DNA from 3 places in the Parageobacillus sp. G301 genome. Region 3 is predicted to be linked to each of the others. Evidence: predicted binding sites of a transcription regulator. Region 3 holds the regulator's gene; each other region holds the start of a gene.
What was found. Region 3 encodes CtsR, which represses protease genes until heat stress. Its sites were predicted from a motif close to ATGGTCAATAAAGGTCAAACA; they were not measured.

Region 1 (10,458 bases), on a different contig from region 3:
TTTAAAAGATGAGCTAATGTGTTTGCATCCGTTAAGTCATTTACCGCTACTACTTCAACATTCGGATTTTTTAATGCCGCACGAAAAACATTGCGACCAATACGGCCAAAACCGTTAATACCAATTTTTACAGCCATGGATGGTTCCTCCTTTAAAATGGTTTTATATATTAAGGGATGTTACTCCCCTAGTAACGCTCTTGCTGCTCCTTCATCGGTAATGAGAATGGAATGAGGCGCTCGTTTCATATACGCCTGAATAGCTTTTGCTTTCGAAGACCCTCCAGCCACCGCGATGACATGTTCAACATTCGGAAGGTCTTCAAGCTGGATGCCGACCGTTTTCACTTTATGCACAACTTCTCCTGCCTCATTAAAGTAATAGCCAAACGCTTCGGCAACCGCATGTCGTTCTTTAATTTTCTCCATATCCTCTTTTGAGGTTTTCCGGCGTTCCGCCATTGTGATAGCATCTCCGATTCCATGCACGACCATGCGGCATGATTTAATAAGTTCCAGCACTTCTTTCACAGTCGGTTCTTCAATTAAAGATTCATACGCCTCACGACTTAGGTGGTCAGGAACATGAAGAAGCCGATAGTTTCCTAACGCTTTTTCCGCCATCTTTGCACAAATGGTGTTCGCTTGGTTTTTCACATCTTCACCTAAGCCGCCCCGTGCCGGAACAAATAAAATACGGTTTTGTTTTGGATCGGGAGTCATCATCTCGGCAACAGCGGCAAGTGTTGTGCCTCCTGTCACTGCCACGATGTCGCCGTTTGTCAATCTTTCTTTCATGCAGGTCACACAAGCTCTTCCCATTTCTTTTTTTACCCAAGGAGAAAGGTCACTATCTCCAGCAACAACGATAACCCCTTCAATATGAAGTTTCTCCATTAATTTTGTTTCTAAATCTTTTAGGCCTAATACTTCTCTCATAACATCCTCGAGCGCATGCAACAATTCCTTGCCTTCTTGGGTCAAACTCATGCCAGCGGAACTGATGGTTAGCAAATTTTGCTCTTTCAAAAACTGCACTTCCGAACGAAGCACACGCTCAGTTATTCCTAAACTGCCCGACAGTACTCTCCTCCCGATTGGCTGCATAAGCGAAATGTAGTGCAAAATACGATATCTTTTTTGCATAACTTCAAGAAGGTCGGGCAATAATTTTTTTTGCGCTTCAATTAATGATTGCATTGGTCCCCTTCTCCTTGCAAAATATATGGACATTAATTGTCCCGCTATGACTTATTATGTCCCACTTGTGTGAAAAAAAATTCCTCCCTGCACAATTCATTGTAACAGGAGGAATCATAATGTTCAACCACTTTGCGCCTCGAGTAAACGTTTTCTTATGACATCTTTTTGAACCATCCCAAAATCTACTTCTTCCCCATCGATTTCGACAACCGGAATCATCAATTGATATTTTTCCAGTAATGCATCATCTTGATAAATATCAATTTCATTGATTTGAAACGAGAATTCCCGTTGCAGTTCTTGCAACACTTGTTTTGCTTTATCACATAACGGACAGTTTGTTTTCGAGTATAAGTTGATCACCACTTGCTGTCACTTCCCTACATACTGTTTTCGTTTTGCAGATGATGGAATATGCAGTTGTTCACGATATTTTGCAACCGTTCTGCGCGAGATCACCACACCGTATTGCTCATGTAATAAATCGGCGATCTTTTGGTCAGAAAGCGGCTGCTGCTTATTTTCCTGTTCAATTAACTGCTTGATAAACATTTTTACTTTTACAGAAGAGGCAGCATCTTCATCCATGTAAACAGAAGAAACAGCGCTTGAAAAAAAGCGGCGAAGTTCCACTGTGCCAAACGGCGTTTGAACATATTTGTTTTTTACCGCGCGGCTGACAGTAGATTCGTGAATGCCAATCTCTTCCGCAACTTCACGCATTTTAAGGGGCTTTAAGGCTGCAAAACCAGTTTCAAAACATTGTTTTTGTTTATCGACAATAACATGCATAATGTTCAGCAATGTTTGTTTGCGCTGTTCCAGACTTTTTGCTAACCATAAAAACTGGCGATATTTATCTTTTACAAACGCGTGAACCTGCCCGTCTTGACAGCTGGAAATCTTTTGCTCGTATACCCGATTCCAGATGAGTTCCGGATGCACATCTTCATTGTAAAAAATGCGCCAATCACCTTCTTCGCTGCGTTGGACAATTATATCGGGAACAATAAAATGCGGTCTCTCTTTTGTATAATGGATGCCAGGACGCGGTTCAAGCGTGCGAATTAAATCCCATACACGCTGCAATGAAGCGATATCCACGCCAAGTTGTTTCGCCAACGTTTTCCAAGCTTTTTCGACAAATAACGAAAAATGGTGCTGTATAATCTGTTCCGCGAATTCATCGCGATATGGTAAGCGCTTTAACTGTAAATATAAACATTCTTGCAAGTTGCGGGCGCCAACACCAGCCGGCTCTAATGACTGAATGATCTGAAGCGCCTTTTCTGCTTCCTGTTTGGAAATAGCAAATCGTTCTGCAATTTCTTCGATATTTACCCGCAAATACCCATCTTCATCAAGGCAAGCAATCATATAATGCACGATGCGTTCTTCGTGTTCCGAAAGCGAAAGAGCTGGAAGCTGTGCAGTTAAATATGATGAAAGCGTTTCCGAATAAGTGCTCATATTTTCAATCCACTGCTGTTTTTCCTTATCCGATAAGTTGCGGAAGTTTCGCTTTAACCGGTAGTCGCGAATTTCGAGAAAAGGATTTTCCAACGACTGCTCATACAAAAAGGACTGTAATTCCACAGCAGAATATTGCAACAGTTCGATTGCTTGAGTCAATTCCTTTGTAAGCGATAGCTTCAGTCGCTGCTCCTGCAATAATTCGGCCCTCATTGTCAAGCCCCCTTTTTTTTATTGTACAATACTGTCGCCCCGGCAGTATATAAAAAAATAATTGTTAAACCTATTGTTTATAAAACCATTGGCGGTGACTGAACTTTATCCGTCATTCAAAAAGGCAGATTGGTACGCCAACAGTCGATCATCGAGCCAGACTGTTGATTATATTATATTCAAGGCACAAAAAAACCTGCTGCGTTTCGCAGCAGGTTTTCACTTGATACGCCCTCGGCAGGATTCGAACCCACGCTAAGAGAACCGGAATCTCTCGTGCTATCCACTACACTACGAGGGCATTATATTTAGTTGCTATTATCAGTTGCATATTCAATTATATTGAAAACATCTTTATATTGCAAGAGGGAAAATGTGTTTAAAAAATGAAAAAGAGGTTATGATGAAAAAAGGGATGTCCTACGTTTATAGCGAATAATAATAAAGTAAGGCCGATATTTTTTGTTTGACCTTCATTGACCATTTAGGTATGATAGAGGTACATACGATTAAGCGATTGGTAAAGGAGGAAGCTTCATGAATTTAATTCCTACAGTTATTGAGCAAACAAGCCGCGGAGAACGTGCTTATGACATTTATTCTCGTTTATTAAAAGACCGCATTATTATTCTTGGCAGCCCAATTGATGATCAAGTGGCAAACTCGATCGTTTCCCAATTATTATTTTTAGCGGCCGAGGATCCTGAAAAAGATATTTCGCTTTACATCAATAGCCCGGGTGGTTCGATTACTGCTGGCTTGGCAATTTATGATACGATGCAATTTATTAAGCCAGACGTTTCTACGATTTGTATCGGTATGGCTGCTTCGATGGGTGCGTTCTTGCTTGCCGCAGGAGCAAAAGGAAAACGGTTTGCCTTGCCAAACAGCGAAATTATGATTCACCAACCGCTTGGCGGCGCGCAAGGTCAAGCGACAGAAATTGAAATCGCCGCAAAACGGATTCTCTTCTTGCGCGATAAGTTAAATCGCATTCTTGCTGAAAATACTGGCCAACCAGTCGAAGTGATTGAACGCGATACAGACCGCGATAACTTCATGACAGCGCAAAAAGCACAAGAATACGGCATTATCGACCGTGTATTAACACGTATAGATGAAAAATAAAACAAAAAACAGGCTGCTTCGCTTGACATAGAAGCAGCCTATTCTTTATTTTTCTTTTTGTACATAGTTTGCCAATTTTTCAATTGCTTCGTTTTCATCCGGACCATCCGCAATCAACTTAATGACAGAACCGGTGCTGATCGCAAGGCTCATTAGCCCCATAATGCTTTTTGCGTTCACTTTCTTTCCGTCTTTTTCTAGATAAATATCGGAAGAAAAGCGATTCGCTTCCTGAACAAACAACGCTGCCGGGCGTGCTTGTAATCCCGTTTTTAATCGTACTTCTACTTGTTTCTCTACCATTCTCCATCTCCCCTTTTTTATAATGACTTATGAAAATCAACAGGCTTACCTGCCCGCAATCGTTCCGCAATCTCATCAATTTTTCGCAGACGGTGATTAATTCCTGATTTACTAATCTTTCCACCGGATACTAACTCGCCTAATTCTTTTAACGTTACATCTTGGTACATCATCCGCAATTCCGCAATTTCCCGCAATTTATCAGGAAGGGCGCTTAATCCGATGGTTTCGTCAATATAACGAATGTTTTCTACTTGGCGAAGCGCTGCGCCAATCGTTTTATTTAAGTTTGCTGTTTCGCAATTGACAAGACGGTTTACCGAATTTCTCATATCGCGTACAATGCGAATATCTTCAAAGCGCAATAACGCTTGATGTGCGCCAATAATATTTAAAAACTCAGAGATTTTTTCCGCTTCTTTTAAATACGTAATAAACCCTTTTTTTCGTTCCAATGTTTTGGCATTAAGAAAAAAGTGGCTGTTCATTAATTCACATAATGAATTGTTATGTTCTTCATAAAGAGAAAAAATTTCTAAATGGTACGATGACGTTTCCGGATTGTTTACAGATCCTCCGGCAAGAAACGCACCGCGCAAATAAGAACGCTTACAGCACTTTTTTTTCACTAATTCTGGTGAAATCACGCGAATTAGTGAAAAATCCTCCTTCAATATTTTTAAATCCTTTAATAGTTCATGAGCGCCGTCAATAATTCGAACGATGTATACATTATTTTTTTTCAGGCGCATTTTTTTTCGAACTAATAGTTCTACTGTTACCGTATACCCTTTTTTTAAAAGAGTATAAATTCTTCGCGCGATCGCGGCATTTTCCGTTTGCACATCCACAATCATTTGCTGATTGGAAAAAGACAGCAAACCATTCATGCGCAGAAGCGCTGACAATTCTGCTTTTAAACAGCACGGTTTCACTTCCAAATTCGTTAGTTCTTTTTTCGTTTCTGACGCAAACGACATGGTTAGTCACCTCCAACGGTTCATTCATCGTAATCAGGAGGAAGGAGGTGCTGTAATCAGCGAAATAAGTAACGATGCCACTTTTTTCGTATCGTGACGAATGACGTGATCTTCATAGCTGACGATATTATCGCGAATCACTTGAATTCCTAAATCGATGAGCCGGTCGCTATCATCCTTCACCGGTTCCGCCAGCTCTTCTGCATAACGTTTTTGAATTTCTTCCGGAATATGACCATTATTCACAACAACGACATCCAAAAATAAACATCCCATATGGTCATGGAGCGCTTTGACATGGTCGCTTACCGTGTAGTGCAGCGTCTCACCCGCTTGGGTCATCACATTACATATATACACTTTTTTTGCTTTTGCTTGACAAACTTCTTGTCCGATTTTCGGCACAAGTAAATTTGGCAAAATACTCGTATATAAACTTCCCGGACCGATGACGATCAAATCCGCAGAACGAATCGCTTCAATCGTTTCTGGAAGCGGTTCAATATTTTCCGGTGTCAAAAATACTTTTTTTATCCTTTTGCCGGAATAAGGAATTTTCGATTCTCCAGAAACAATGACGCCGTCTTCCATTTCCGCATGAAGAACGACGCTTTTATTCGCCGCTGGCAATACTTGTCCGTGCACTTTCAGCACTTTGCTCATCTCGCGGATGGCTTTGACAAAATCGCCGGTAATGGACGTCAACGCTGCCAAAATTAAATTACCTAACGAATGTCCTGATAGACCGTTGCCGTTTTTAAATCGATGTTGGAACAATTCAACAATAAGCGGCTCGACATCTGACAGCGCTGCCAATACGTTGCGCACATCTCCCGGTGGCGGAATGTCTAGTTCATCGCGCAATCTTCCTGAGCTGCCGCCATCATCAGCGACAGTAACGATTGCCGTAATATCAATGGCATACTGCTTCAAGCCGCGCAACAATACAGGGAGCCCTGTTCCGCCGCCGATAACGACAATCTTAGGCTGATGCTTCACACTCATTTATGCTTTTCCTTTCTCCTCTCCATGTCACGGTGGGACACATGGGTTTTATAATCTTTCGAAAAATAACGGGCAATATATTCGGCAATGGCAACCGACCGGTGCTGCCCCCCTGTACAGCCGATGGCGATCACAAGCTGGCTTTTTCCTTCTCGCTTATAATGAGGGAGCATAAAGGCTAATAAATCAATTAGTTTCTCAAGAAATTTCTGCGTTTCACTCCACTTTAACACATAGGAGGAAACTTCTTCATCCAACCCTGTTTTCGGCCGCATATGGTCAATATAATGAGGATTTGGCAAAAAGCGGACATCAAAAACTAAATCAGCGTCAATCGGAATGCCGTATTTAAAGCCAAACGACATCACGTTGACGGTAAACGTCTGTTGCGTGTGAGAAGAAAATTGCTGTAAAATTTTTTCCCTTAACTCCCGTGGCTTTAAATCAGACGTATCATAAATAATTTGCGCCCGCCCTTTTAACTCTTCGAGCAATTTGCGCTCTAAACGGATGCCTTCAAGCGGCAATCCATTTGGGGCAAGCGGGTGTGTGCGTCTCGTTTCTTTATATCGCGCCACAAGCGTCGAATCTTTCGCATCTAAAAATAAAATCTGCGGCGTCACCCATGATTGCTCCGCCAACTCGTCTAGCGCGGTAAACAAACTATCGAAAAAGTCACGGCTTCGCAAATCCATTACTAACGCCACTTTATTCATTTTATTCCCCGACTCTTTCATCAACTCCAAAAATTTTGGGAGCAACGTCGGCGGCAAATTATCGACACAAAAAAAACCTAAGTCTTCAAAACTCTGAATAGCGACCGTTTTTCCAGCGCCAGACATCCCTGTTATAATCACCATTTGAATATGGTTGGCCGAACCTGTGCTCATGCCTCTCCCTCCACTCTATTAACTGGGATCTAACCGATAGGAAAGCAGCTCAAAATCTTTCGTATATATAAACGTCCCGTACATAATGTCTGATCCTTTTAGCGCGTAATCTAAAATATGATAATCACCTGGTGCCATCGGAAGCTGATGGATTGTTTCCATCGGATGCCATTCCAACTTTCCTTCTTCGGAATATGGAACATTTTCTCCGTCAAATTGTTCGGCAAAAAAAGTAAACATCATCCATTCAGAAACGATTTGTTCTTGTTCTTTGATGACCATCGTAAAAATTCCTTTGAGCTTTGGGTTTTTTAAGTAAATCCCTGTTTCCTCGCGATATTCGCGAATGCACGCTTCGCGGATGGATTCTCCTTGTTCCATCTTTCCTCCCGGGGCAACCCACCAACCCCGCTTCGGCTTTTGCAATAATAATACTTTTCCATATTTTAGTAAAACGCAATTCGTCACGCGTTGCAACACGCTCACCTCAACATAACTACATAACATCCAAAGTCTTAGAATTCCATTTATTTTATTATACTATTTCTTACAGTTCGCTACAACGAAGAAAAGCGGAAGGCGCCCGCTTATCGGCGAAACGCGCTAGAGGACCCGCGAGGAAGCTCAGACCAAACAAAGTTTGGTCTTGCGTGGGTTACTCAGAGAAGTTAATTCAATGTGTCGCCGCCACAGCGGGGCCGAAGCGTCGCGAGCCGATGGCGCCTGGAGCTAGACAAAAAGAAAAGCGGAGGCGGCGCGAACAGCTCTCGAAGCGAAATGTTCTTCGACCGCTGAAGTGCTTGCACTTCAAGGGAGAAGGTTATTTCGCACAAGAGAGCTAGCCGCCGAGCTAGCCAACGAAGAAAAGCGGAAGGCGCCTCCGCAACACACACATACTTGTTCACACATAAAAAAAGAAGCACGGGAAAGGGTACCCGTGCTGAACAAAAAGATCTATATAAAAGGGGGTCAATTACTTACTTTTAGCATACAAAAAAAATGTTTCATGCGTGTTACAGCAGAATTAAACGTCTATTACGATTTCATTACTTTATGTTTAATTTTTCCTTTAACTCTTCCACATAATGTTGTGCGCTTTGCGCTGCAATGCTTCCGTCCCCCGTTGCTGTAACGATTTGCCGTAATGATTTTTCGCGGACGTCTCCTGCCGCAAAAATACCCGGCACTTTTGTTTCCATAAGCTCATTCGTTTCGATATATCCGTTTTCGTTCGTAATGCCAAGGCTCTCAAATGGCTTCGAAAGCGGAAGCATGCCGATATAAATAAACACGCCATCGCACGGAAATTCCCGTTCCTCTCCCGTTTGCGTATGAACAAGTGTCACGCTGTTTACTTTCCCATCTTTTCCATTAATTTGTTTTACGGTATGGTTCCAAATAAAATCAATTTTTTCATTGGCAAATGCGCGGTCTTGTAAAATTTTTTGCGCACGTAATTGGTCACGGCGATGAACGATCGTTACCTTATTAGCAAAGCGAGTTAAATAGATCCCTTCTTCTACCGCGGAGTCCCCGCCACCAACGACAACGAGATTTTTTCCTTTAAAGAACGCCCCGTCACAGACAGCGCAATAAGAAACACCGCGGCCGCTAAATTCCGCTTCACCAGGTACACCGAGTTTTTTATACTCCGCACCAGTTGCAATAATGACAGCGCGTGCTTTGTATTGTTTATCGCCGACAATCACCGTTTTATATGCTTCGCCGTCAATAATTTCTTTTACTTCGCCGTATGCATATTCCGCACCAAATTTCTTTGCATGTTCAAACATTTTTGTCGCCAATTCTGGACCTAAGATATTCTCATATCCAGGATAATTTTCCACGTCTTCTGTATTTACCATTTGTCCTCCTGGTACACCACGCTCAATCATTAATGTAGATAAATTGGCGCGAGATGTATAGACAGCGGCAGTCATCCCTGCTGGTCCGGCTCCCGCGATAATGACGTCGTAAATTTTTTCCTCTGACACGTTGCTTCCACTCCTTCATTGATTAGTCTTTTACCATTATCGTATAGAAGTTTCGAATGAGCGTCTATTAATTTGCTCACGATAACAGCTCTTTCACTTTCTTTACATATTTTTTCACCGTTGATAATGAAACATGATACTTATCCGCAATCCATTTTTGTGTTACACGTTGCCCTTGTTGCTGCCGCCATACATACTCCATCGCCGCCGCCCAAGCAGAATGGTTAGAAAATCGCTCTTTTGTCGGCAATGCGTTTACGACGACGGAAAACCATGAAATATACATGTTTTCGTCGATCTGATCATTTTTCATCGATAACTCATTGATAATGATATGGCTATTGATGACATATGAAGGAGACGTTTCTGTCATATGAAATAGAAAATAATCGGCAAATTGACTAAGGAGCGGATGATCAGTCAAATAACGACGAATCGCAATGGAAAGCGCGGGATCATTTTTGTACGGCGATTGACTAAGCAAATAAAGTCCATATAACATTTCTGCTATATTCGTTTGGTTAAACCAACGAATAATGCTCCGAAGTTCATGGTCGACAGATAGAGAGGAAAACGTCCACGGCTCCTCTCCGCGTTTGTCAGGATTTACTTTTATTACCTTCTCCCAAACATTTTTCGCTAATTCTTCGCGGCCGGTATAATAGGCTGCATAGGTAAGCCAATAATAAAAGGCATCATCTCCATCATAGCCCATTTTATATAAATGATATAGCCATTTAAAAGCGAGGTCGAAACGGCCGACAAGCGCGAATGTCGCTCCAAGCTTATAGCGATGCTCGATAAAAAACGGATACACACATGCCAATTTGTCAGAAAGACGTTTTACTTGCTGTTCATTGCGCAAATAATAATAAAAGACAAGGAGATTGCAAAGCGCATGTAAATTACCTGGGTTTCGCTCTAGCACTTGTTCGACAATTTCTTGCGCCTTTTGCACATTTCCGTTGTAAAAGTAGGCGAGCGCCAAATTATTGTACGCTGACCAAAATTCAGGATAGTTCGCAATTATCGTTTCTAGCAGGCGAATTGCTTCTGGAAACTCCTCTTTTTCCAATAAAAACCGCGCCCGTTCCTGCAATACAATTAAATCATCCTGCTCATCGCTGTTTTCATCTTCTTGATCGATTTTTAACAATTCTATTAAGTCCTCTGTATCTTCGACAAAATGGCCATTTGGATCACAAGCTAAATACATTTCCGCATACTTCATCGCCTCGCGGAATAATCCGAGATGAGCAAAGTTGTTTGC
Region 2 (10,458 bases), on a different contig from region 3:
TGGCAAATTCTTTGCCAAATAAAATTAAACGAAGTTGCCCTTCCTCAATCGGCAATGCCGACTTGGAAGAAAGGCGAGGAATTAAATCATAAACCGTTGACGAAGACGTCGTTAATAAATTAGGCTTCGTCATCGGTCCTTGTTTAAACGTCGGGTATACTGCCGTCCCCACATATTTTCCGTCATGATAGTCATAACCCATTTCTTGAATAATTTGAATTTCATCAATAACGCGCGAGCTTTTGCAGCCGGCAAGTAAAAAGAGCAATGCGGCAATGACCAAAGGCAGCCTCATATTTGACCCCTTTCTTACTCATCGATATCGCCTTTTTGTTTCGCTTTCGGCGGATTATAACGGAACAAAGAAAGCGGGCGAAGAAACGTCGGTCGCTCTGCTGTTTGGCTGTATGAGGAACGGATCAAACTATCTTTTAAATCGCGAACGCGCAGCGGATAAAACGGAACTAAATACGGATTGCCAAAGGATTGCAGCCTTCCTAAATGAATGAATAAGAAACAGACAGCGAAAATAATTCCGACTCCGCCCCAAAACGCCGCAAATAAAATAATGGGAAAGCGGATGAAGCGGATTGTATTAGACATTTTAAAAATCGGTGTCGTAAAGGAAGCTAAAGCGGCGAGCGCAACAATAATAAGCAAGATGGTGCTTGTCAACCCCGCTTCCACTGAAGCTTGTCCGATAACAATACCGCCGACAATCCCGAGTGTTTGCGCCACTTTTGTCGGCAGGCGCGCCCCTGCTTCACGAAGCAATTCGATGGTGATTTCTAAAAATAATACTTCCAATATCGGCGGAAACGGTACGTTAGAACGGGAAAAGATAATCGGCCCAAGCAAATCTTTCGGAATCATTTCATAATGGTACGTTAATACGGCAATATAAATCGGCGAGGCCAGCACGGAAAACATCACGCCAAAAAAACGGATCAGACGGAAAAAGGAGCCGAGCACCCACGGCAAATAATAATCCTCCGGCGAGGTAAAAAAATCGAAAAAAGTCGACGGGCCGATGATCACATACGGCGAGCCGTCGCAAAGAATAACAACTTGACCAGATGCTAGCGCAAAAACGGCACGTTCAATCCGCTCCGTCGAGATAAAAAGCGGAAACGGAGAATTCGAGTTATCAGAAATCATTTGATCGATAAGGGAATTGTCAAAAATAATGTCAAAATGGATATTTTCGAGCCGCTGGATCACGGTTTCGATTGTCTGCTTATTCGTAATGCCATCGATATACGCGACGACGACTTTCGTTTTGGACATCGTACCAAGCGCCATTTCCCGAAAGACTAAATTTGGCGTTACGATTTGCCTTCTGATTAAATGTAAGTTAGTCCCGATGTTTTCGACAAATCCAACTTTCGGGCCGACGACACTAAATTCATTTTCCGAATCATTGTTCGGCCGCAGCCCTAAACTTTCATTCGCTACATTAATGAGTGCGACACGGTTATCTGTCTTTTGAAACTGAACAGCCACAAACCCTTTTAATATTTTTTCTTCGATCATCTGCACATCATTCGTTACTTCAATGCGCTGAATCGGAATAATTTTTCGCAAATCTTCCAGCTTTATATCTGGATTTTTCGGCACATCATTTTGCAGATGGCAGAGAACGTGTTGCTGCAACACCTTCGGATCCACTAGCGAATCAAAATAGTAAATGGCAAGCAAATGACCGTTTACGGCAAACTCGACTGTAATGAAATCACTAGATTGACGCAGCTTATTCAATAATTGTTGCAGCGTTTTTTCTCCACCGTTTGTCTTCGTTTTTTTAAAAAAGGAAAAAATGGACATAGCGATCCCCTCGTACTTGCCGTTTGAGGGATAGTCTTCCAACCCGCTGTTTATTTTATTCACTTCCTATTCCGGCATTGATATATCTGAATATTGTGTATATAAAAAAAAACAATACTAGGCGGAAACCAATAGTGAGGCAACTAACAAAACGACGGCGGGCGAAACAGTCGTTAAAAAAATCGTACAGCGCTTTCGCAAATCATCAACAAAACAGCCGTTTTTCCACGTCAATGCGGGAAAACGGCTGCCGTTACGGTCGCGGTACTTTGCGCACCCATAATAGAAAAAGAAACGCAAAACTGATGTAGCCAAATATCGGATATAAAAATGATAAGAGCTCACTGTAGCGGAATAAGCTGACCATATATAGCACGATAAACAACACGGCAAAAAACAAGACGTTCGGAATAGAAACGAGCGTGCGCGCCTGCCGCTGCAGACCAAAAATGCCGCCGATAATAGACGTGAAAATTTCTCCATAAATCACAATGATATACACCCAGTAAAAAACGGCGAAAAACGAACGGATCACTTCCGCCATGGGAATATCGTAATTCATTGCATATGGAAACGATAAAAGCACCAAATGGCTGCTTAATAAAATGCCGGTAAGCAGCAGCCCGCCAAGCACCGCGCCGCGCCGCACCGCGCGCTCGTCCCCCGCCTCGCAAGCCAATGGCACGAGCACAGGCTGCGCCATCGCCAAATTAAACGCCGCATACGAAAAAGGGGAAAGAAATGTTTTTAATGAATAGTCTGCCGTTTCCAGTTTCGTTTCACACAATTCTCCCATGGTAATCAACTTTCCAAGCGCAATGGCGCTAAATAGCACCATCATCGGAACAATCAGGGCGTTTACGCCAAATAGCCCTTTTATATCGTACATCATGACCAACAGCGATAAACATAACGTCACTACAATTCCGGCTTGCCTCGGCAGCCCAAGCTGCTCCTCAAACACCGCCCCTGCGCCGGCCATCATCACGGCGGTGACTCCAACAATCATCACCGTCATCATGATAGAAATAACCGGGCTCACTTCTTTTCCAAACAAATAGCGGTTAAACTGTTGATAAGAAGCGGCCTTCACTTTCCGCGCCATTACCATCATGCGTGCGCCGCCCCACGTAAACAAAATGCCGCTAATGATAATGCCGATCGTTCCTGACGTTCCGTATTGCGTAAAAAACTCGATAATTTCTTTTCCAGTAGCAAATCCCGCGCCGACAACGGTGCCGACGTAAACGGCGGCGATTTGCCAAGCATCCGACCATTTTCCAGCCACTTCTGCCATCTCCTTCTCCTTGTCCACTATTTACTCCCATATATATGCCGGCATGGTCCAATAAAGACGGGATGGCAGTAAAAAAGATGCCGCTATAGGGCATCCCTTCATTGCACCGTAATTTGCTCTACTTGATGATCGTGCAGTTGTTCCGTTTCCACATGTATTTTTACAGAATATGTCCCTTTTTCTTGAAATGTCGTCGTTGCTTCGTATTGGCCTGCTTGTTTTTCGCTTGCTTCGATAAACTTGTGTTTGCTGTTTCCTTTCCAAATTTCAAAATGAACTTTCGCTTTCGTCAGCGGCTGGCCGTCATGAGTAATATGTACCGTTAAATGCGCTTCTTTATTTACGGAAAATTGTTTTTCATGAAGCATTATCATGACATCGGCATGATGGTGTTCATCACCATGATGTTCCTCTGCATGATTTTGCGGCTGATCGCTCGGTGTGCCAACAACGATATCTTTTTTCGGCATATTATGCATATTTCGTGCTGTCACGTGGCTAATGACCGAATACGTCCCCGGCTCGGTAAACGTCTTTTTCACAGAATATTTGCCATCACCATCATTTTTGGCAGTTAACATCTCGTGCTTCTCGCTTCCATGTTTCCACACTTCAAACTTCACTTCATCCGCATCATTCACTTTTTCCCCGCCGTATGTCACGATACAAGAAAGTGTCGTTTCCTTATTTAATTCAATATGATCCGGCGTTTGAAGTTGAACTTCAAGCATTGCCGGCTTTTCCTCTTGCTTTTCTTGATTGCAAGCCGTACATAAAAATATGAGCATCAATGCCAAAAACGTATAAACTCTTTTCATCCCTTTTCATCTCCCTCACTAAACTTTTTCTGTCCCAACTATATCATAAGTTTGCCACATGCTATACCATTGTTCACCGCTTTTCCAAAAACATTTCACGGTTACAACAAATTTTTTGTAAAAAAACACTTGAAAGTCAAAGATGGTCAAAGTATAATAAAATCAGAAAGTCAAAGATAGTCAAAGTCAAAAGAGCGAAAAAGGAGGTTATGCCTCATGCTTTGTCAAGTATGTCATCAAAACGAAGCGACGGTATTTGTCAATTTGCAAATCAATCATGAGAAAAAGCAAATGCACCTTTGCCACGAATGTTATGAAAAACAAAAACAAGAGCTGACTATTCCGATCAATTTCGGTTTCGATAATTTCTCGTCATTCCCATTTGACGATTTCTTGATGAACGGATTTTCACCAATTTCAGAAACGCCATTTTCAGAAATGAACGCGCCGCAACCGAATATCGCACAACCATCGAAACGAAACAGAAAAGGTGGCGGTTTCTTAGACCAATTTGGCCGCAACTTAACACAGCTTGCGAAAGCCGGTCTGATTGACCCAGTCATCGGACGCGATAAAGAGATTGAACGCGTCATTGAAATTTTAAACCGCCGCAATAAAAACAACCCGGTATTAATCGGGGAACCAGGTGTCGGTAAAACAGCGATTGTCGAAGGACTCGCCTTGAAAATCGCTGAAGGGCAAGTTCCGGAAAAACTATTAAACAAAGAAGTATATTTGCTTGACGTCGCATCGCTTGTTGCGAATACAGGCATTCGCGGTCAATTCGAAGAGCGGATGAAACGGCTCATCGCTGAATTGCAGCGCCGGAAAAACGTCATTCTCTTCATCGATGAAATTCACTTGCTCGTCGGCGCCGGTTCGGCGGAAGGTTCGATGGACGCGGGCAACATTTTAAAACCAGCGCTTGCGCGTGGAGAATTGCAAGTCGTCGGCGCTACAACGTTGAAAGAATATCGCCAAATTGAAAAAGACGCTGCGCTTGAACGCCGTTTCCAACCAGTTATCGTGCATGAACCAACGGTCGAAGAAGCGATCACGATTTTAAAAGGGATTCAGCCGAAATACGAGCAATTCCATCATGTGAAATATACGGACGAAGCGATTGAAGCGTGCGTCAAATTGTCGCACCGTTACATTCAAGACCGCTTCTTGCCGGACAAAGCGATCGACTTGTTAGACGAAGCCGGCTCCAAAGCGAACTTGCGCCTCGGTCCGACAGATGAAAAACAAATTCAAGAACGCCTTGCGCAAATCGCCAAAGAAAAAGCAAAAGCAGTGAAAGAAGAAAATTTCGAACTGGCAGCGAAATTGCGCAGCGAAGAGTTGAAATTGGAAAAACAATTGCAAAACGGCGTAAACCAAGAACGCCCAGTTGTCGATGTTGCTGATATTCAACGCATCATCGAAGAGAAAACAGGCATTCCTGTCGGCAAACTGCAGGCCGATGAAAAAGAAAAAATGAAACATTTAGAAGAAAACTTAGCGAAAAAAGTCATTGGCCAAGAAGAAGCGGTCAAAAAAGTCGCCAAAGCAATCCGCCGCAGCCGCGCGGGATTAAAAGCAAAACACCGCCCAATCGGTTCGTTCTTATTCGTTGGTCCGACTGGCGTCGGAAAAACAGAGCTGGCGAAAACGTTGGCAGAAGAGCTATTCGGCTCAAAAGACGCAATGATTCGCCTCGACATGAGCGAATACATGGAAAAACATTCGGTATCGAAATTAATCGGTTCGCCTCCTGGCTATGTCGGTCACGAAGAAGCCGGCCAGCTTACAGAAAAAGTGCGCCGCAATCCATACAGCATTATCTTGCTTGACGAGATTGAAAAAGCGCACCCAGATGTGCAACACATTTTCCTTCAAATTTTAGAAGACGGCCGTCTCACTGACAGCCAAGGACGCACCGTAAGCTTTAAAGATACAGTCATTATCGCAACAAGCAACGCCGGCGTGACAGACAAAAAAATTACGGTCGGATTTGAAAAACAACAAACACAAACAAGCATTCTCGACTCATTAAACGCATACTTCAAACCAGAGTTTTTAAACCGTTTCGATGCGATTATTGAATTCAAATCGTTGAAAAAAGAACATATGCTGCAAATTGTTGATCTCATGCTTGACGAAGTAAAAGCGGCAATGCACGAACAGCACATCGACCTTGACGTTTCGCAAGCGGCGAAAGAAAAATTAGCCGAACTCGGCTACCATCCAGCATTCGGCGCTCGTCCGCTCCGCCGCGTCATCCAAGAACATGTCGAAGACAAAATCGCCGATGTGCTGCTGGATGAAAACGATCAAGTCAAAGCGATTCGCATCGATGTCGAAAACGATGCGATTGTCGCCAAACCTTTGCATAAACAAACCGCCTGATCCCTTAATGGGAAAGGCGGTTCTTTTTTTGCCCATCCTTATTCGCTTGTACGTTATCACATTATTCCAGATTGAAAGATAATTACAAATTGGATGCATACCTTTATATGGAGCGTCAAACATGTCAAACTTAATGTCCTGCGAAATAAGTAATTAAAGTCGCCCCTTTCGATAGAAAACATGCCTGCAGAAGCTTGACGCCAATCCATTTAACAATCCTTTTATGATAAGGAAAAAACCTACTTTACTGATGAGGACAAAGGAAACATGCATAAAACGGGAAAGATTGTTAAACAATAGTAGCGCTCAACAAAGATATATTATGAGGTGATGGAATGAAAGTATGGTCTAAGTTTTTAATCTGTATATGTTTGCTATTTACGTTTCATTTACCTGTTCAGGCGCAGAAAATTACCATTCCAAAACAAGCAGTAAATATCAAGCGTGCCGCAAACTTAAAGGATTTAGTAAGCGGCTCAACATTAATTGCTTATGGTTGGTTCGATACTTCTTTCCAGAAACAGCCGTTAAATAAGTCTGTACAAGGGGGGAAGCTCGTTAATTTTGTACAAAGCTTTCATGTCGACAAATATTTAAAGGGAACCGGCGGCAAAATCATTAACGTGTTATCAACCGGTATTGAACCCCTTCCTGATCCTTTACATCCTCTCAACAAAGTTTATCCAGGACCGATGGCTGAGGGTCGATATGTTTGCTTTCTAAAACCTGTTAAAGGAACAGAATTGTATACCATTGTCGGGGGATGGCAAGGAGTCTACCCTGTTTATGAGGGAAAAACCATTTCCTTGAAAGAAGAAGGTTTTCCAGAGTTAAATCAATTAACGCTTAGACAATTTGAAGCAAAAATCCGCCCCTACTAAATACTGTACACTGAAAAGATAGGCGGCAGGCCTATCTTTTTGCAATAGATGCAGCAAGCCTTCTTCATAATCAAACGGAAAATAAATAAAAAAGATGATTGTAAAGCCCATTCATTTCCAATTTACATAATTCATTCGACAATCCGTTGTTTTCTCACATTTCGATGAACTCCAATACCCTCTATGTATATTTTGATCGAGCTTAGTATCAATTACTAAAACGGATTATTCTTAAAGGGTATACCTTTACATTCATTTTCCGATTGTTTTGGCAGGAACAAGGAAGAGATCCTTCATGAATGGAATGGCATTACAAAAAATATGGAGGGAGATATTAAAGAAAGCATCCGCTTTGATGAGCAGATGCTTTTTTACATATTGAAATATATCTAGAATGGCTTAGTTCATGTTTACCCAGACACTCTTCACTTCTGTATAGTTATCTAACGCGTAGCTGCCACATTCACGTCCGATGCCTGATTGCTTATAGCCTCCAAATGGACTTGCCGCGTCAAATACGTTATAGCAGTTCACCCATACCGTACCTGCTTTAATGCGATGTGCGAGGTAGTGGGCTTTCTTTATATCCTGCGTCCAAACACCAGCAGCTAAACCATAAAGCGAATCGTTTGCCTTTGCAACAAGATCATCTAAATCATCAAACGGCATCGCCGCTACAACTGGGCCGAAAATTTCTTCTTTTGCGATGGTCATTGAATGGTTCACATCAGCAAAAACGGTTGGAGCGACGAAATAGCCTTTTTCGTATGGGATAGTACCGCCTACTACTAATTCGGCTCCTTCTTCAATTCCTTTATCAATATATCCTTTGACGCGTTTTTGCTGTTCTTCTGAAACCAGAGGGCCCATTGTCGTCTCTGGCAATAAACCATTGCCTTGTTTAATTGTTTTTGTAAGAGAGGCTAAATCAGCTACTACATTGTCGTACATTTTCTTTTGAACATATAAGCGGCTTCCTGCGCAACATACTTGACCTTGGTTAAACATAATTCCCATAAATGCGCCAGGAACTGCTTTCGTCAAATCTGCATCAGGCAAAATGATGTTCGGAGATTTACCGCCAAGTTCAAGTGTTACCCGTTTTAATGACTCGCTTGCTTGCTTCATGATTTGTTTTCCGACAGCCGTTGAACCTGTGAAGGCGATTTTATCCACTAATGGATGATCCACTAGCGGCGCACCCGCTGTTTCGCCATAGCCAGGCACAATGTTGACAACACCTTTCGGAAATCCAACTTCTTCTATTAATTTTGCTAAGTAAAGAGCAGATAGAGGTGTTTGCTCAGCAGGCTTTAAGACGACTGTACAACCTGTCGCAAGGGCAGCGCCTAGTTTCCATGCAGCCATTAATAATGGGAAGTTCCACGGAATAATTTGTCCGACTACCCCCACTGGTTCATGACGCGTATAGTTAAAATAGTTTCCTTGAACAGGGATGGTTTGCCCCACAATTTTCGTTGCCCAGCCTGCATAATAACGGAGATGTTCAATCGCTAAAGGTACGTCTGCATTAGATGTTTCGCGAATTGGTTTTCCGTTGTCCAATGTTTCAAGCTGTGCTAATTCTAATTTATGCTCTTCCATTAAATCAGCCAGTTTATAAATTAAGCGGCTTCTCTCAGCTGCGCTTATTCTTGACCATGGTCCACGATCAAACGCTTCTCTTGCCGCTCTTACCGCCAAATCAATATCCTCCGGACCTGCTTCTGCTACATCCGCTAACTTTTCACCAGTTGCAGGATTGACTGTTTCAAACGTTTTACCAGAAACGGAGTCTACCCATTCGCCGTTTATGTACATTTTTTTTACGCCGTTTAAAAACTCTACTAATCTAGGGCTTAATTCCATCCCTTTTGCACTGACATTTTGCATACACTTCACTCCCATTTTATTAATTTTGAAATCACTTCCAAAAAACATTGCACTGTCCTTTAGAGACACATTAAAACAATATTCCTAATTTTTTAAAATATACCAATTACCTCATTAACAATTTCAACAGGTGACGCTTATTTACTTTTAGCGGGGCAAGATCAGCTATGGTTTATTTAAATGATTGCTCACGATGAATAAATAATTAACCCTTCCGGAAGGATTCCAGAAGGGTTTGGTTGATCCATTAAAATTTCGTGATGACGTTAAACCCTTTCGTATTATATTGCGACATATTTTCGAATACAGCGTTTACATCTTCCAATTTGATTTCACGTTCAACCAAGCGCTTCGGATTCAATCGTCCGGAAGAAATCAAGCTTAATAGGCCGCGATAATCAGGATGAGGATTTCCGATGCTTCCTACAAACTCAATTTCAGATGCCGTAATCAGGTCAACAGGGAGCGATACAAAACCTCCTTCTTCTGATGTGGTTAAACCTACTTGAACATGTCTTCCTCCTTTTCTTAAGGACAGAACCGAATTAAGAACGGTATCCTTGATGCCTAAAGCATCCAGTCCGACATGTGCACCTCCTTTTGTGATTTCTTTAATTGCTTCGACAACGTTTTCTTTTCTGGCATTGACGACTGCAGCGGCGCCTTCCTGCTTTGCGATTTCAAGTTTTTGATCATCAATATCAACGGCTATAACTTGCGCTCCTAATGCATTGGCCACCTGAATCGCAGAAAGGCCTACTCCGCCAGCTCCATGCACGGCCACCCAATCACCAGGCTTGACATTGCCTCTGACAATACCGTGATATCCAGTCATGTAACGGCAGCCTAAAGCTGCAGCTGTTAAACTGTCAACATTTTCCGGGAGTCTGATCAGGTTAAAATCGGCATTGCGAACCAATACATACTCCGCATATCCTCCTTCAAGTCCAGAAACAAGACCATAAATTTGGAGGTTTTCGCATAAATTCGGCACACCTTTTTTGCAGTATTCACATCGTCCACAGGCGGAATGGAACGGAACTGTGACACGATCTCCCGGGCGAAACGACTTCACATCTTTGCCAACTTCTTCGATTACACCTCCAAATTCATGTCCAGGTGTTATCGGTAATTCCGGGGACAAGCCGATCCACGACCAATCCCCTTGCCACGCATGCCAGTCGCTGCGGCAAACCCCGCAAGCTTCGATTTTTATTACCGCATCTTCCGGCCCTGGTTTAGGATCCGGGACATTTAAAATTTCCAATGGTTTTTTGTGCTGAATAATTTTCGCGGCTTTCATTATTTCTTCCTCCTCATTATTTATTTTCTGAAAAAATAGATTATTGATACA
Region 3 (10,458 bases):
CAATTTTTTCCCTTTTTGTCCTGTCGCTTTTTGCACCGATTTAATTGCCGCTTTAATATTTTCTGCCGTAAACGGCTCAAGCTGTTTCACTTCTTCTAAAAATGTTTTTAACACATCAGGGACTTGTTCGCCGGCTAACACTTCTTTCGCTTCTTCATTATACTCAATGTCTTCTTTAAAGAACAACTCCGATAGCTCTACAATTTCCGCTCCATAACTCATTTGTTCTTGGTATAATGCAATTAAATCACGCGCCCATTGCCGTTGTTCTTCACTCATTTGTTCTGGCAGGCGTCCGGCCTTAATCAAATGCGGCAATGAAATTTCCACTAATCGGTCTAAGTCTAGTTTTTTAATATATTGGTTATTCATCCATGTCAACTTTTTCGTATCGAACATCGATGGTGATTTGGACAATCGGGAAACATCAAAAATACGAATGAGTTCCTCTTTCGAGAAAATTTCTTCTTCCCCTTCTGGTGACCATCCTAATAGTGCAAAGAAGTTAAACAACGCTTCTGGCAAATAGCCAAGCTCTTTATATTGAGAAACAAATTGAATAATCGATTCATCACGTTTCGAAAGTTTTTTGCGATTCTCATTTACAATTAACGTTAAATGAGCAAATTTCGGCGGCTCCCACCCGAAATAGTCGTAAATCATTAACTGTTTCGGCGTGTTCGATAAATGTTCTTCACCGCGGAACACGTGGGTAATTTTCATTAAGTGGTCATCAATAACAACGGCAAAATTGTATGTTGGGATGCCGTTTGCTTTCATAATGACCCAATCGCCAATATCTTTTGATTCAAACGTCACTTTTCCACGTACGATATCTTCAAATTCATATACTTTTCCTTCAGGTACTTTTACACGAATCGTATACGGCTTTCCTTCTGCTTCCAATTGTGCGACTTGTTCTTTCGTTAAATGGCGGCACTTTCCGCTATATTGCGGCGCTGCAATCCCTGCCGCTCTTTGCGCTTCCCGCTCTTTTTCCAGCTCTTCTGGCGTGCAGAAACATTTATACGCATATCCTTTTTCTAAAAGTTCATTCACGTATTTACGATATATATCGAGACGTTCCGTTTGGCGATATGGACCGTATCCGCCGTCTTTATCCACCGACTCGTCATAATCAATGCCTAACCATTTTAAGTTTTCTAACTGCGACTGTTCGCCACCTTCTACGTTTCGTTCGATATCCGTATCCTCAATACGTACAATAAATTTTCCATTATGATGACGAGCAAATAAATAGTTAAATAACGCCGTTCTTGCACCGCCAATATGTAAATGACCGGTTGGACTCGGTGCGTATCGCACTCTCACTTCTTGTGACATCGTCAATAACCCTCCAATATCTAATCAAACTTGTACCACTATTGTACATTTTATATGAGCAAAGTTCAAAATGGATTGTTTGAGGCTATACAAGTAAGCAATATGATGTTTATTTTATTTTTTTTGCAATAATACGACCGCTTGAGCGGCAATTCCTTCTTCTCGGCCAGTAAAACCTAACTTTTCCGTCGTTGTTGCTTTGACATTGACTTGTGACGGTTCTCCTTCTAGCAAATTCGCAATATTTTCTTTCATTTGCTCGATATGTGGCGCCATCTTTGGCTTTTGTGCGATAATCGTGCAATCGAGATTAACAAGTTCGTATCCTTGCTGCTTGACTAATTCCCATACTTGTTTTAATAATAGCGCAGAATCAGCATCCTTATAGCGGTCATCGGTATCTGGAAAATGCTTGCCAATATCACCTGCAGCAATTGCTCCTAAACATGCATCTGCGACCGCATGCAACAATACATCGGCGTCGGAATGGCCGAGCAACCCTCTTTCGTATGGAATGCGAACGCCTCCAATGATGAGGGGACGGCCCTCGACAAGCTGATGAACATCAAATCCTTGACCAATGCGAAACATGTAGTTACCCCTCTCGTTATGAAATTACCCAACTTGATAAAATCGCTTCAGCAAATAATAAATCATCCGGTGTCGTTAATTTAATATTGCGGTAATCGCCTTCGACAATTTTTACTTTCCCGCCAATTCGCTCTACAAGACTTGCATCATCTGTGCCAATATAACCATCTTTTTGTGCCTGCTCATGTGCCCTTAAAACGAGAGAAACATGAAAAGCTTGTGGAGTTTGTACAGCCCACAAGCTAGAGCGTTCCATCGTTTCCTCAACAAACTGATCGCGCGCCTTTTTGATAGTGTCTTTAACGCGCACAGCCGGAATTGCCGCACCGTGTTCCTTCGCTTCTTTTACTAATTCATGAATTTGCTCTATAGTAACGAACGGACGCGCACCATCATGAATAAGCACAATATCCCCATTTTTCACCGCTTTCAGCCCATTGTACACGCTATGTTGTCGCTCTTTTCCACCGCTTACGATCGCAGTGATTTTTTTAATATGGAAACGAGAAAATAATTGTTCAAACTGTGTTCTTTCCGCTTCATTAATCACAACAATAATACCACGGCACCATTCATCTTTTTCAAACACTTTTAATGTGCGCACAATTAGCGGTTCGTTTTGAAGTTCAATCAATTGTTTATTAACTCCTGCCTTCATTCGCTTTCCTTGCCCGGCTGCAGGAATGACTACCTCATACATCATCGCTGTTTCCCCTACTCATTCGTTTATAACGCTTTTTGCAATAGCTTTAGCTTCGCGAAAATCATTCTCCCTGCTGATGTTTGTAACACGCTTGTCACCAATACGTCAACCCGTTTGCCTATATAATCTTTTCCGTCTTCCACGACAATCATTGTTCCATCATCTAAGTACGCCACACCTTGATTGTGCTCTTTGCCATCTTTGATCACATGAACGTTTAATTCTTCCCCAGGGAGAACAACCGGTTTTACCGCATTCGCTAAATCATTAATATTAAGGACACGCACATTTTGCAGCTCACATACTTTATTTAAATTGAAATCATTCGTGACAACAACACCTGATGTTAATTTTGCCAACTTCACCAGCTTACTGTCTACCTCTTGAATATCGTCAAAATCGCCTTCATAAATTTCCACTTTAATATCCAATTCCTTTTGAATGCGGTTTAAAATGTCAAGTCCACGTCGGCCACGATTGCGTTTTAACACATCAGATGAATCTGCAATATGTTGCAATTCTTCAAGCACAAAACGAGGAATGACAATTGTTCCTTCTAAAAAACCTGTTTGGCAAATATCTGCAATTCGGCCATCAATAATTACACTTGTATCTAAAATTTTTACAGGACTATCTTTTGATAAACCCGTCTCTTCTTCTGTCCCCTTTTTCTTTGCCATTCGATTGGAAAGAGAAAATAAATTCATTAATTCATGCCGTTTTTTAAATCCGACTTGAAATCCTAAGTAACCAAGCAGGATCGTCAAAAATATCGGCAGCACCGTATTGACGACTTGAAACTGAAACGATTGCAGCGGCATAACAACTAAAAACGCAATAATAAGGCCGAAAATAAGCCCTAAACTGCCAAATAAAAGATCAGCAACAGGCACTTTAACGAGCGATTCCTCGACCCAGCGAATCATATCTACAACGTAATCTACTAGCCAAAAAGTCATCATAAAGAAAATAAGTGCTCCTAATACCGCCAATGTATATGAATTATTTAACAATGAAATGTCGCTTATATTCATAAGGCGCAACAAATTTGGCAAGAAAACAACACCTAATGTTCCTCCAACAACAAGAAAAAACAACTGAACGATACGTTTTACCATTTCTTTATTTTCACCTCCCTATCTAACATTATAAACAGTTTCCAATGTTTGAAACCAATCTTTAACATAGTTTTTAATATTTTTTAAATATTTGACATGTACTTGTAAATTTTACTGCAACGTATGTTCAAGTGCCTCGGCAACGTGGGACACACCGATCACGGTTATATGTTTTGGCGGATTCCATCCTGCTAAATTGTTTTTAGGAATAATGATGCGAGAAAACCCTAATTTTACTGCTTCTTGCACCCGCTGTTCAATACGGGAAACACGACGTACTTCCCCAGTTAAACCGACCTCGCCGATAATCACATCGGACGGGTTGGTTGGCTGATCGCGGAAACTTGAGGCAATGCTTACGGCAATCGCCAAATCAATCGCTGGCTCGTCTAATTTTACTCCCCCTGCCACTTTCAAGTAAGCGTCCTGATTTTGTAAAAGCAGGCCGACCCTTTTTTCCAATACGGCCATTAATAAAGAAACACGGTTATGGTCGATTCCCGTTGCCATCCGACGCGGGTTGCCAAAACTCGTTGGAGATACTAATGCTTGAATTTCGACTAATACAGGACGAGTTCCTTCCATTGCGGCGACAACGGTTGAACCTGCCGACCCTCGGGAACGTTCTTCTAAAAACACTTCTGAAGGGTTTTCGACCTCGATAAGTCCTGAATCTCTCATTTCAAAAATACCAATTTCATTTGTGGAGCCGAAACGGTTTTTCACCGCCCGTAAAATACGATACGTATGGTGACGTTCTCCTTCGAAATAAAGAACCGTATCCACCATATGCTCTAAAATTCTTGGACCGGCAATCGCTCCCTCTTTCGTTACATGGCCGACAATAAAAATGGCAATTCCTTTTGTTTTGGCAATTTTCATCAGTTCCGCTGTACATTCACGGACTTGCGATACACTTCCTGGTGCGGACGTAATATCTGCACGGTAAATCGTTTGAATCGAATCAATCACAACACAAGCGGGGCGAACATTTTCGATTGCTTCTGCAATATATTCCAAATCTGTCTCCGCTAATACATACAATTGGTCGGAAGCAATGTGAAGGCGGTCAGCGCGCAATTTCGTTTGTTTTACGGATTCTTCGCCGGATATATATAATACTTTATGTTGCATAGCAGCAAGTTGCGCAGAAACTTGCAAAAGAAGCGTTGATTTTCCAATGCCTGGATCCCCACCGATTAAAACGAGCGAACCTTTCACAATTCCCCCACCTAATACACGGTTAAATTCAGAAATACTCGTTTGTATGCGCGGCTCTTGCGTTGTGGTCACGGTAGTAATTGGAACTGGTTTTGAGATGATATCATCCGTGGAATGCACAAACACTCCTCTTGTCATTGGCTTTGTCCGCTCAATTTCCTCGACCATCGAATTCCATGTACTGCATCCTGGACATCTTCCAAGCCATTTCGCTGATTCATAACCGCATTCTTGACAAACAAACTTTGTTTTCTTTTTCCCCATCGCTAGAAAACCCTTTCTTTTTCATCGTTGAAACAAAAAGGTATGGGCAGTGAGCTGCCGCATACCTTCCATCAAGAAAACGCCGATTACATCACCGCTTGCTCTGATAAAACGACGAACTCTCCGTCTTTTACGTCTACAATGACTTTTTGCCCTTTGCCAATCGTTCCTTTTAACAGCTCTTCCGACAAACGATCTTCTATATGTTTTTGCAACGCGCGACGCAATGGACGAGCACCGTATTCTAGATCATATCCCTCGGAAGCAATTTTTTCAATGGCCGCATCCGTTAACTCTAAATCGATATCTTGTTCTTTTAAGCGTTTTACAAGCTGTTCTGCCATTAGTTTTACAATTTCTTTTAAATGTTGTTTTTCAAGTGAATGGAAGACAATAATTTCATCAATTCGGTTTAAAAACTCCGGACGAAATGCTTTCTTTAACTCGTCCATGACTTTTCCTTTCATGTCTTTGTACTTCTGATCTTCATCTTGGATATTAAAGCCGACGTATTTATTCCGCTTTAACGCATCCGCACCGACGTTCGATGTCATAATGATAATCGTATTGCGGAAGTCAACCGTTCTTCCTTTCGAATCAGTTAAACGCCCGTCTTCCAACACTTGCAGCAAAATGTTAAATACGTCTGGATGCGCTTTTTCCATCTCATCTAACAACACGACCGAATACGGTTTGCGGCGCACTTTTTCCGTTAGTTGACCGCCTTCCTCGTATCCGACATAGCCAGGAGGCGAACCGATTAAACGAGATGTCGAGTGCTTCTCCATATATTCCGACATATCGATGCGAATAAGTGCGTCTTCATCACCGAACATCGCTTCTGCAAGCGCTCTTGCTAATTCTGTTTTTCCAACACCAGTTGGACCGAGGAAAATGAACGAGCCAATCGGGCGTTTCGGATCTTTTAATCCAGCCCGCGCACGACGAACTGCTTTGGCAACTGCTTTTACTGCTTCATCTTGACCAACGACGCGGGAATGTAAAATTTCTTCTAGTTTCAATAATCGTTCTGTTTCTGTTTGTGCAAGTTTTGACACCGGAATTCCTGTCCAGCTTGATACAACCATCGCAATGTCTTCCACTGTTACTTCAGAGTTTTCCTGACCCTGTTTTTCTTTCCACGCGCGTTTCGTTTCTTCCAATTCTTCACGTAAACGTTGTTCCATATCACGCAAGGAAGCAGCTTTTTCAAATTCTTGGCTTTGTACAGCAGCATCTTTTTCTTTGCGTACTTCCTCAAGTTTTTGCTCAAGTTCCTTTAATTGTGGAGGAGCAGTGAACGAACGAAGGCGAACTTTCGAACAAGCCTCATCGATTAAATCGATTGCTTTATCTGGAAGGAAACGGTCAGTAATATAGCGGTCAGATAATTTTACTGCCTGAATGATTGCTTCATCCGAAATAGATACACGGTGATGCGCTTCATAGCGATCGCGCAATCCTTTTAAAATTTGAATCGATTCTTCTACCGTCGGTTCATCGACGTAAATTGGTTGGAAACGACGTTCTAATGCCGCGTCTTTTTCAATATATTTCCGATACTCATCCAATGTAGTCGCACCAATGCATTGCAACTCCCCACGGGCAAGCGCTGGCTTCAAGATGTTCGATGCGTCAATCGCACCTTCTGCACCACCTGCGCCAATAAGCGTATGGAGCTCATCAATGAAGAGAATGATATTTCCTGCTTGACGAATCTCATCCATCACTTTTTTCAGACGATCTTCAAATTCACCGCGGTATTTTGTACCAGCTACTACCGTTCCCATATCTAACGTCATTACTCGCTTATCGCGGAGTGTTTCTGGAACTTCATTATTTACGATTTGTTGCGCAAGGCCTTCAGCAATGGCTGTTTTCCCAACCCCAGGTTCTCCGATTAACACCGGGTTATTTTTTGTACGACGGCTTAACACTTCAATAACGCGCTGAATTTCCTTGCTTCTGCCAATAACAGGGTCTAATCTTCCTTCACGAGCAATCGCCGTTAAATCGCGAGCTAAGCTGTCTAATGTTGGTGTACTTACGTGTGAAGCACCGCCTCCTGAATGGCCGGAAACAGACTCATTGCTTCCAAGCAGTTGCAACACTTGTTGGCGCGCTTTATTAAGACTTACTCCCAAATTGTTAAGTACGCGGGCCGCAACTCCTTCACCTTCACGAATAAGACCTAGTAAAATATGTTCTGTTCCTACATAGGAATGGCCAAGCTTTCTCGCTTCATCCATCGATAGTTCAATTACTTTTTTCGCACGCGGCGTATAATGGATCGTATGGGAAACTTCATGGCCGCGACCGATTAACGATTCTACCTCTTTTTGAATTTTTTCTGGCCCAAGCCCTAAAGCCATTAATGCTTTTGCTGCAATTCCTTCCCCTTCGCGAATTAAACCTAATAAAATATGTTCCGTTCCAATGTTATTATGGCCAAGGCGTATTGCTTCCTCTTGAGCTAGCGCCAATACTTTTTGCGCCCGCTCCGTAAATCTTCCAAACATCATTATTCATCACCCTCCATCGCTTTTCTTTCTTCCATTTTTAGACGTTCGCGGATTAGTGCCGCCCGTCGAACATCCCGTTCTTCCGGTCTTAGCACGCCGCCTGCATACTGTTGTAAAAATCCAGGTTGAGTTAAAATCATCAGCTCATTTAAAATATTGCGCGAAATATTTTTAATATATCCTAAGTCAATTCCTAAACGTACATCAGACAAACATTGCGCTGCTTCTTTAGATTCAATAACACGGCTATTTGCTAATATCCCATAAGAACGGAATACTCTGTCTTCTAATTGTATGTTTAAAGTTTTGACTAATGTCTCCCTCGCCATTCTTTCTTGGGCAATTAACTGTTGAACAACGCTTTTCAAATCTTCCACAATATCCTCTTCCGACTTTCCTAATGTAATTTGATTTGAAATTTGGAAAATATTACCTAACGCCTCACTGCCTTCTCCATATGTTCCACGTACTACTAATCCTAGTTGGTTGATTGCTGGAATAATGCGGTTTATTTGCTGTGTTAAAACGAGAGCCGGGAGATGCATCATAACAGAAGCGCGCATCCCTGTTCCAACGTTTGTCGGACAGCTTGTTAAATATCCGAGTTTTTCATCAAACGCATAATTGACATGTTCCTCAATCCAATCATCAAGCTCATTAGCCACCTTTAACGCTTCTGTTAATTGAAGACCAGGAAATAAACATTGAATACGAATGTGATCCTCTTCATTAATCATAATGCTTATTTCTTCATTTTCTGAAAGCAAGCACGCCCCAAAAGGAGAATCTTCTGCCAAATGCGGGCTAATTAAATGCTTTTCTACCAATACCCTTTTTTCAATCGGTTGAAGCTCTGACATTTTTAACAATTCAAAACGACCGACAGACGGGTAAAAACGATGAGCAAATGTTTGCTCAAACAATGAAACAATTTGCTGTGCTTCCTCATTGTTAAATACTGTTGGAAACCGAAAATCAACAATGTTTCTTGCTAAACGGATACGGCTGCTTAACACGATATCAGAATCAGGCCCCTCCTGACTCATCCAAGAACTGACCGCCGTATTAAAAAACTTCTCAAACGACATATAACTACATCTCCCCCCCTCGACGTTGATGCAACTGATATTCAAGAGAACGAATTTGATCACGAACCTCTGCCGCCTTTTCAAATTCTTCTCTCGCCACCAGTTCTTGCAGTTTTTGTTTTAACATAGCAATTTGCTTGCGCAGATGGAGTGTTCCACCTTTTCGTTTCGGTATTTTTCCAGCATGGGTTGTATTTCCGCTATGGAGTCTTTTTAATATCGGTGGTAAATATCTAGCAAATGTGCGGTAACAGTTTGAACAGCCGAAACGACCTGTTTTTGTAAACTGATGATAAGTCATTGCACACTTCTCGCATTGTAAAATATCGGTGCTTTGGAACGGGCTTGACGTCATTTCTTTCATTGGAGATGAAAAATTAAGCAGGCCAGCTAATAAGTTATTAAAGGAAAAGTCATCATTTCCGTAAAACATAAACATATCACTATTCTCTTGAGCGCATTGTTCGCAAAGATGAAATTCGGTTTTTTCGCCGTTTATAATTTTCGTGAAATGCACTGTTGCCGGTCTTTGATTGCATTCCTGACATATCAACTTTATCCCCTCCCTACTTATATTTTAGCGATATCAACATCGCTCTTAGCATGCGTGCTCTCAATTCATCACGTTGGGGCAAATCGATGTATAATACAGAACGGTCCATTACGCTTAGCATAATCTTTGCTTCTCGTTCGGTAATTACTTTTTCCTCGACAAGACGATCAATAATATCTTCCGCATTTGATTGACTAATCCGGTGCTGGATTAATTCTAACAGTTGATCAATTAACTGTGCTTCATTTTTTGTTTTCACTTTCATAATGCGGATGTAACCACCGCCACCGCGCTTACTCTCAACAATATATCCTCGCTCTAGCGTAAATCTTGTATTAATAACATAATTAATTTGTGAGGGAACACATTGAAATTTATCAGCAATTTCACTTCTTTTGATTTCCACAATGTCTTTACCGCTCATATTTAATACCTGTTTTAAATATTGCTCAATAATATCAGAAATGTTTGGCACTCTACCTCCTCCTTACAAACCAAGTTGACTTTGACTATATTTGACCTTACTTCTACTATATAGTTTATTATAAAAAAATGCAAGGGTCACTCACAAAAATGGCTAGTCATATGATTCCCTTTTTTTTCGAAAATGAAACATGATCTTAGGTAATAAAAGGAAAGGATAAATAAATATAGCAAAAAAGAAGCATGCCTTAATGAAAGGCATGCTTCTTTTTACATTGCCTAGCAACGACCTACTCTTGCAGGGGCGCTGGCCCCAACTACCATCGGCGCTGGAGAGCTTAACTTCCGTGTTCGGAATGGGAACGGGTGTTTCCTCTCCGCTATTGTCACTAGGCAATTATCTCAATTGGACATTTATTATTATATTCCAATCATCACGTTTGTCAAGAGGGATTTCGTTCCCTCAAAACTAGATAACCGTCCGTTTGGAAGAAGCCATTTTGCATAGGCGGCTTCCGCTTTTCCGTTGTCTAGCTCCTAGCGTCCTCCGCTTTTCGCTTTGTCCAGCTCCGGCTCGCAGCGCCTTGCGGAAAATAACCTTCCTCCGTCGACATGCAAGCATGTCTCGTCG

Region 1: a site for CtsR is predicted at 3,352-3,372, ahead of clpP (ATP-dependent Clp endopeptidase proteolytic subunit ClpP). Genes of this name have one in related genera too.
Region 2: a site for CtsR is predicted at 4,072-4,092, ahead of QSJ37_RS06740 (ATP-dependent Clp protease ATP-binding subunit). Genes of this name have one in related genera too.

Annotation. Positions count from the first base shown of each region.
Region 1 is NZ_BSDB01000002.1:521,088-531,545, reverse strand. Features, by position in the region: gene gap (type I glyceraldehyde-3-phosphate dehydrogenase) at 1-137, opposite strand, end outside; gene QSJ37_RS11320 (sugar-binding transcriptional regulator) at 180-1,199, opposite strand; gene QSJ37_RS11315 (glutaredoxin family protein) at 1,323-1,568, opposite strand; gene rpoN (RNA polymerase factor sigma-54) at 1,575-2,888, opposite strand; tRNA gene QSJ37_RS11305 (tRNA-Arg) at 3,118-3,189, opposite strand; gene clpP (ATP-dependent Clp endopeptidase proteolytic subunit ClpP) at 3,426-4,016, shown strand; gene QSJ37_RS11295 (HPr family phosphocarrier protein) at 4,062-4,319, opposite strand; gene whiA (DNA-binding protein WhiA) at 4,337-5,299, opposite strand; gene QSJ37_RS11285 (gluconeogenesis factor YvcK family protein) at 5,333-6,304, opposite strand; gene rapZ (RNase adapter RapZ) at 6,301-7,194, opposite strand; gene QSJ37_RS11275 (8-oxo-dGTP diphosphatase) at 7,213-7,671, opposite strand; gene trxB (thioredoxin-disulfide reductase) at 8,241-9,188, opposite strand; gene QSJ37_RS11265 (tetratricopeptide repeat protein) at 9,265-10,458, opposite strand, start outside.
Region 2 is NZ_BSDB01000001.1:1,320,614-1,331,071, forward strand. Features, by position in the region: gene QSJ37_RS06720 (Ger(x)C family spore germination protein) at 1-295, opposite strand, end outside; gene QSJ37_RS06725 (spore germination protein) at 310-1,824, opposite strand; gene QSJ37_RS06730 (YkvI family membrane protein) at 2,078-3,121, opposite strand; gene QSJ37_RS06735 (FixH family protein) at 3,220-3,939, opposite strand; gene QSJ37_RS06740 (ATP-dependent Clp protease ATP-binding subunit) at 4,156-6,330, shown strand; gene QSJ37_RS06745 (hypothetical protein) at 6,666-7,211, shown strand; gene QSJ37_RS06755 (aldehyde dehydrogenase family protein) at 7,611-9,104, opposite strand; gene QSJ37_RS06760 (zinc-dependent alcohol dehydrogenase family protein) at 9,352-10,407, opposite strand.
Region 3 is NZ_BSDB01000005.1:46,094-56,551, forward strand. Features, by position in the region: gene gltX (glutamate--tRNA ligase) at 1-1,344, opposite strand, end outside; gene ispF (2-C-methyl-D-erythritol 2,4-cyclodiphosphate synthase) at 1,459-1,935, opposite strand; gene ispD (2-C-methyl-D-erythritol 4-phosphate cytidylyltransferase) at 1,952-2,638, opposite strand; gene QSJ37_RS17805 (PIN/TRAM domain-containing protein) at 2,662-3,756, opposite strand; gene radA (DNA repair protein RadA) at 3,868-5,241, opposite strand; gene clpC (ATP-dependent protease ATP-binding subunit ClpC) at 5,328-7,763, opposite strand; gene mcsB (protein-arginine kinase McsB) at 7,763-8,851, opposite strand; gene mcsA (protein-arginine kinase activator protein McsA) at 8,856-9,404, opposite strand; gene QSJ37_RS17830 (CtsR family transcriptional regulator) at 9,418-9,879, opposite strand; rRNA gene rrf (5S ribosomal RNA) at 10,105-10,221, opposite strand.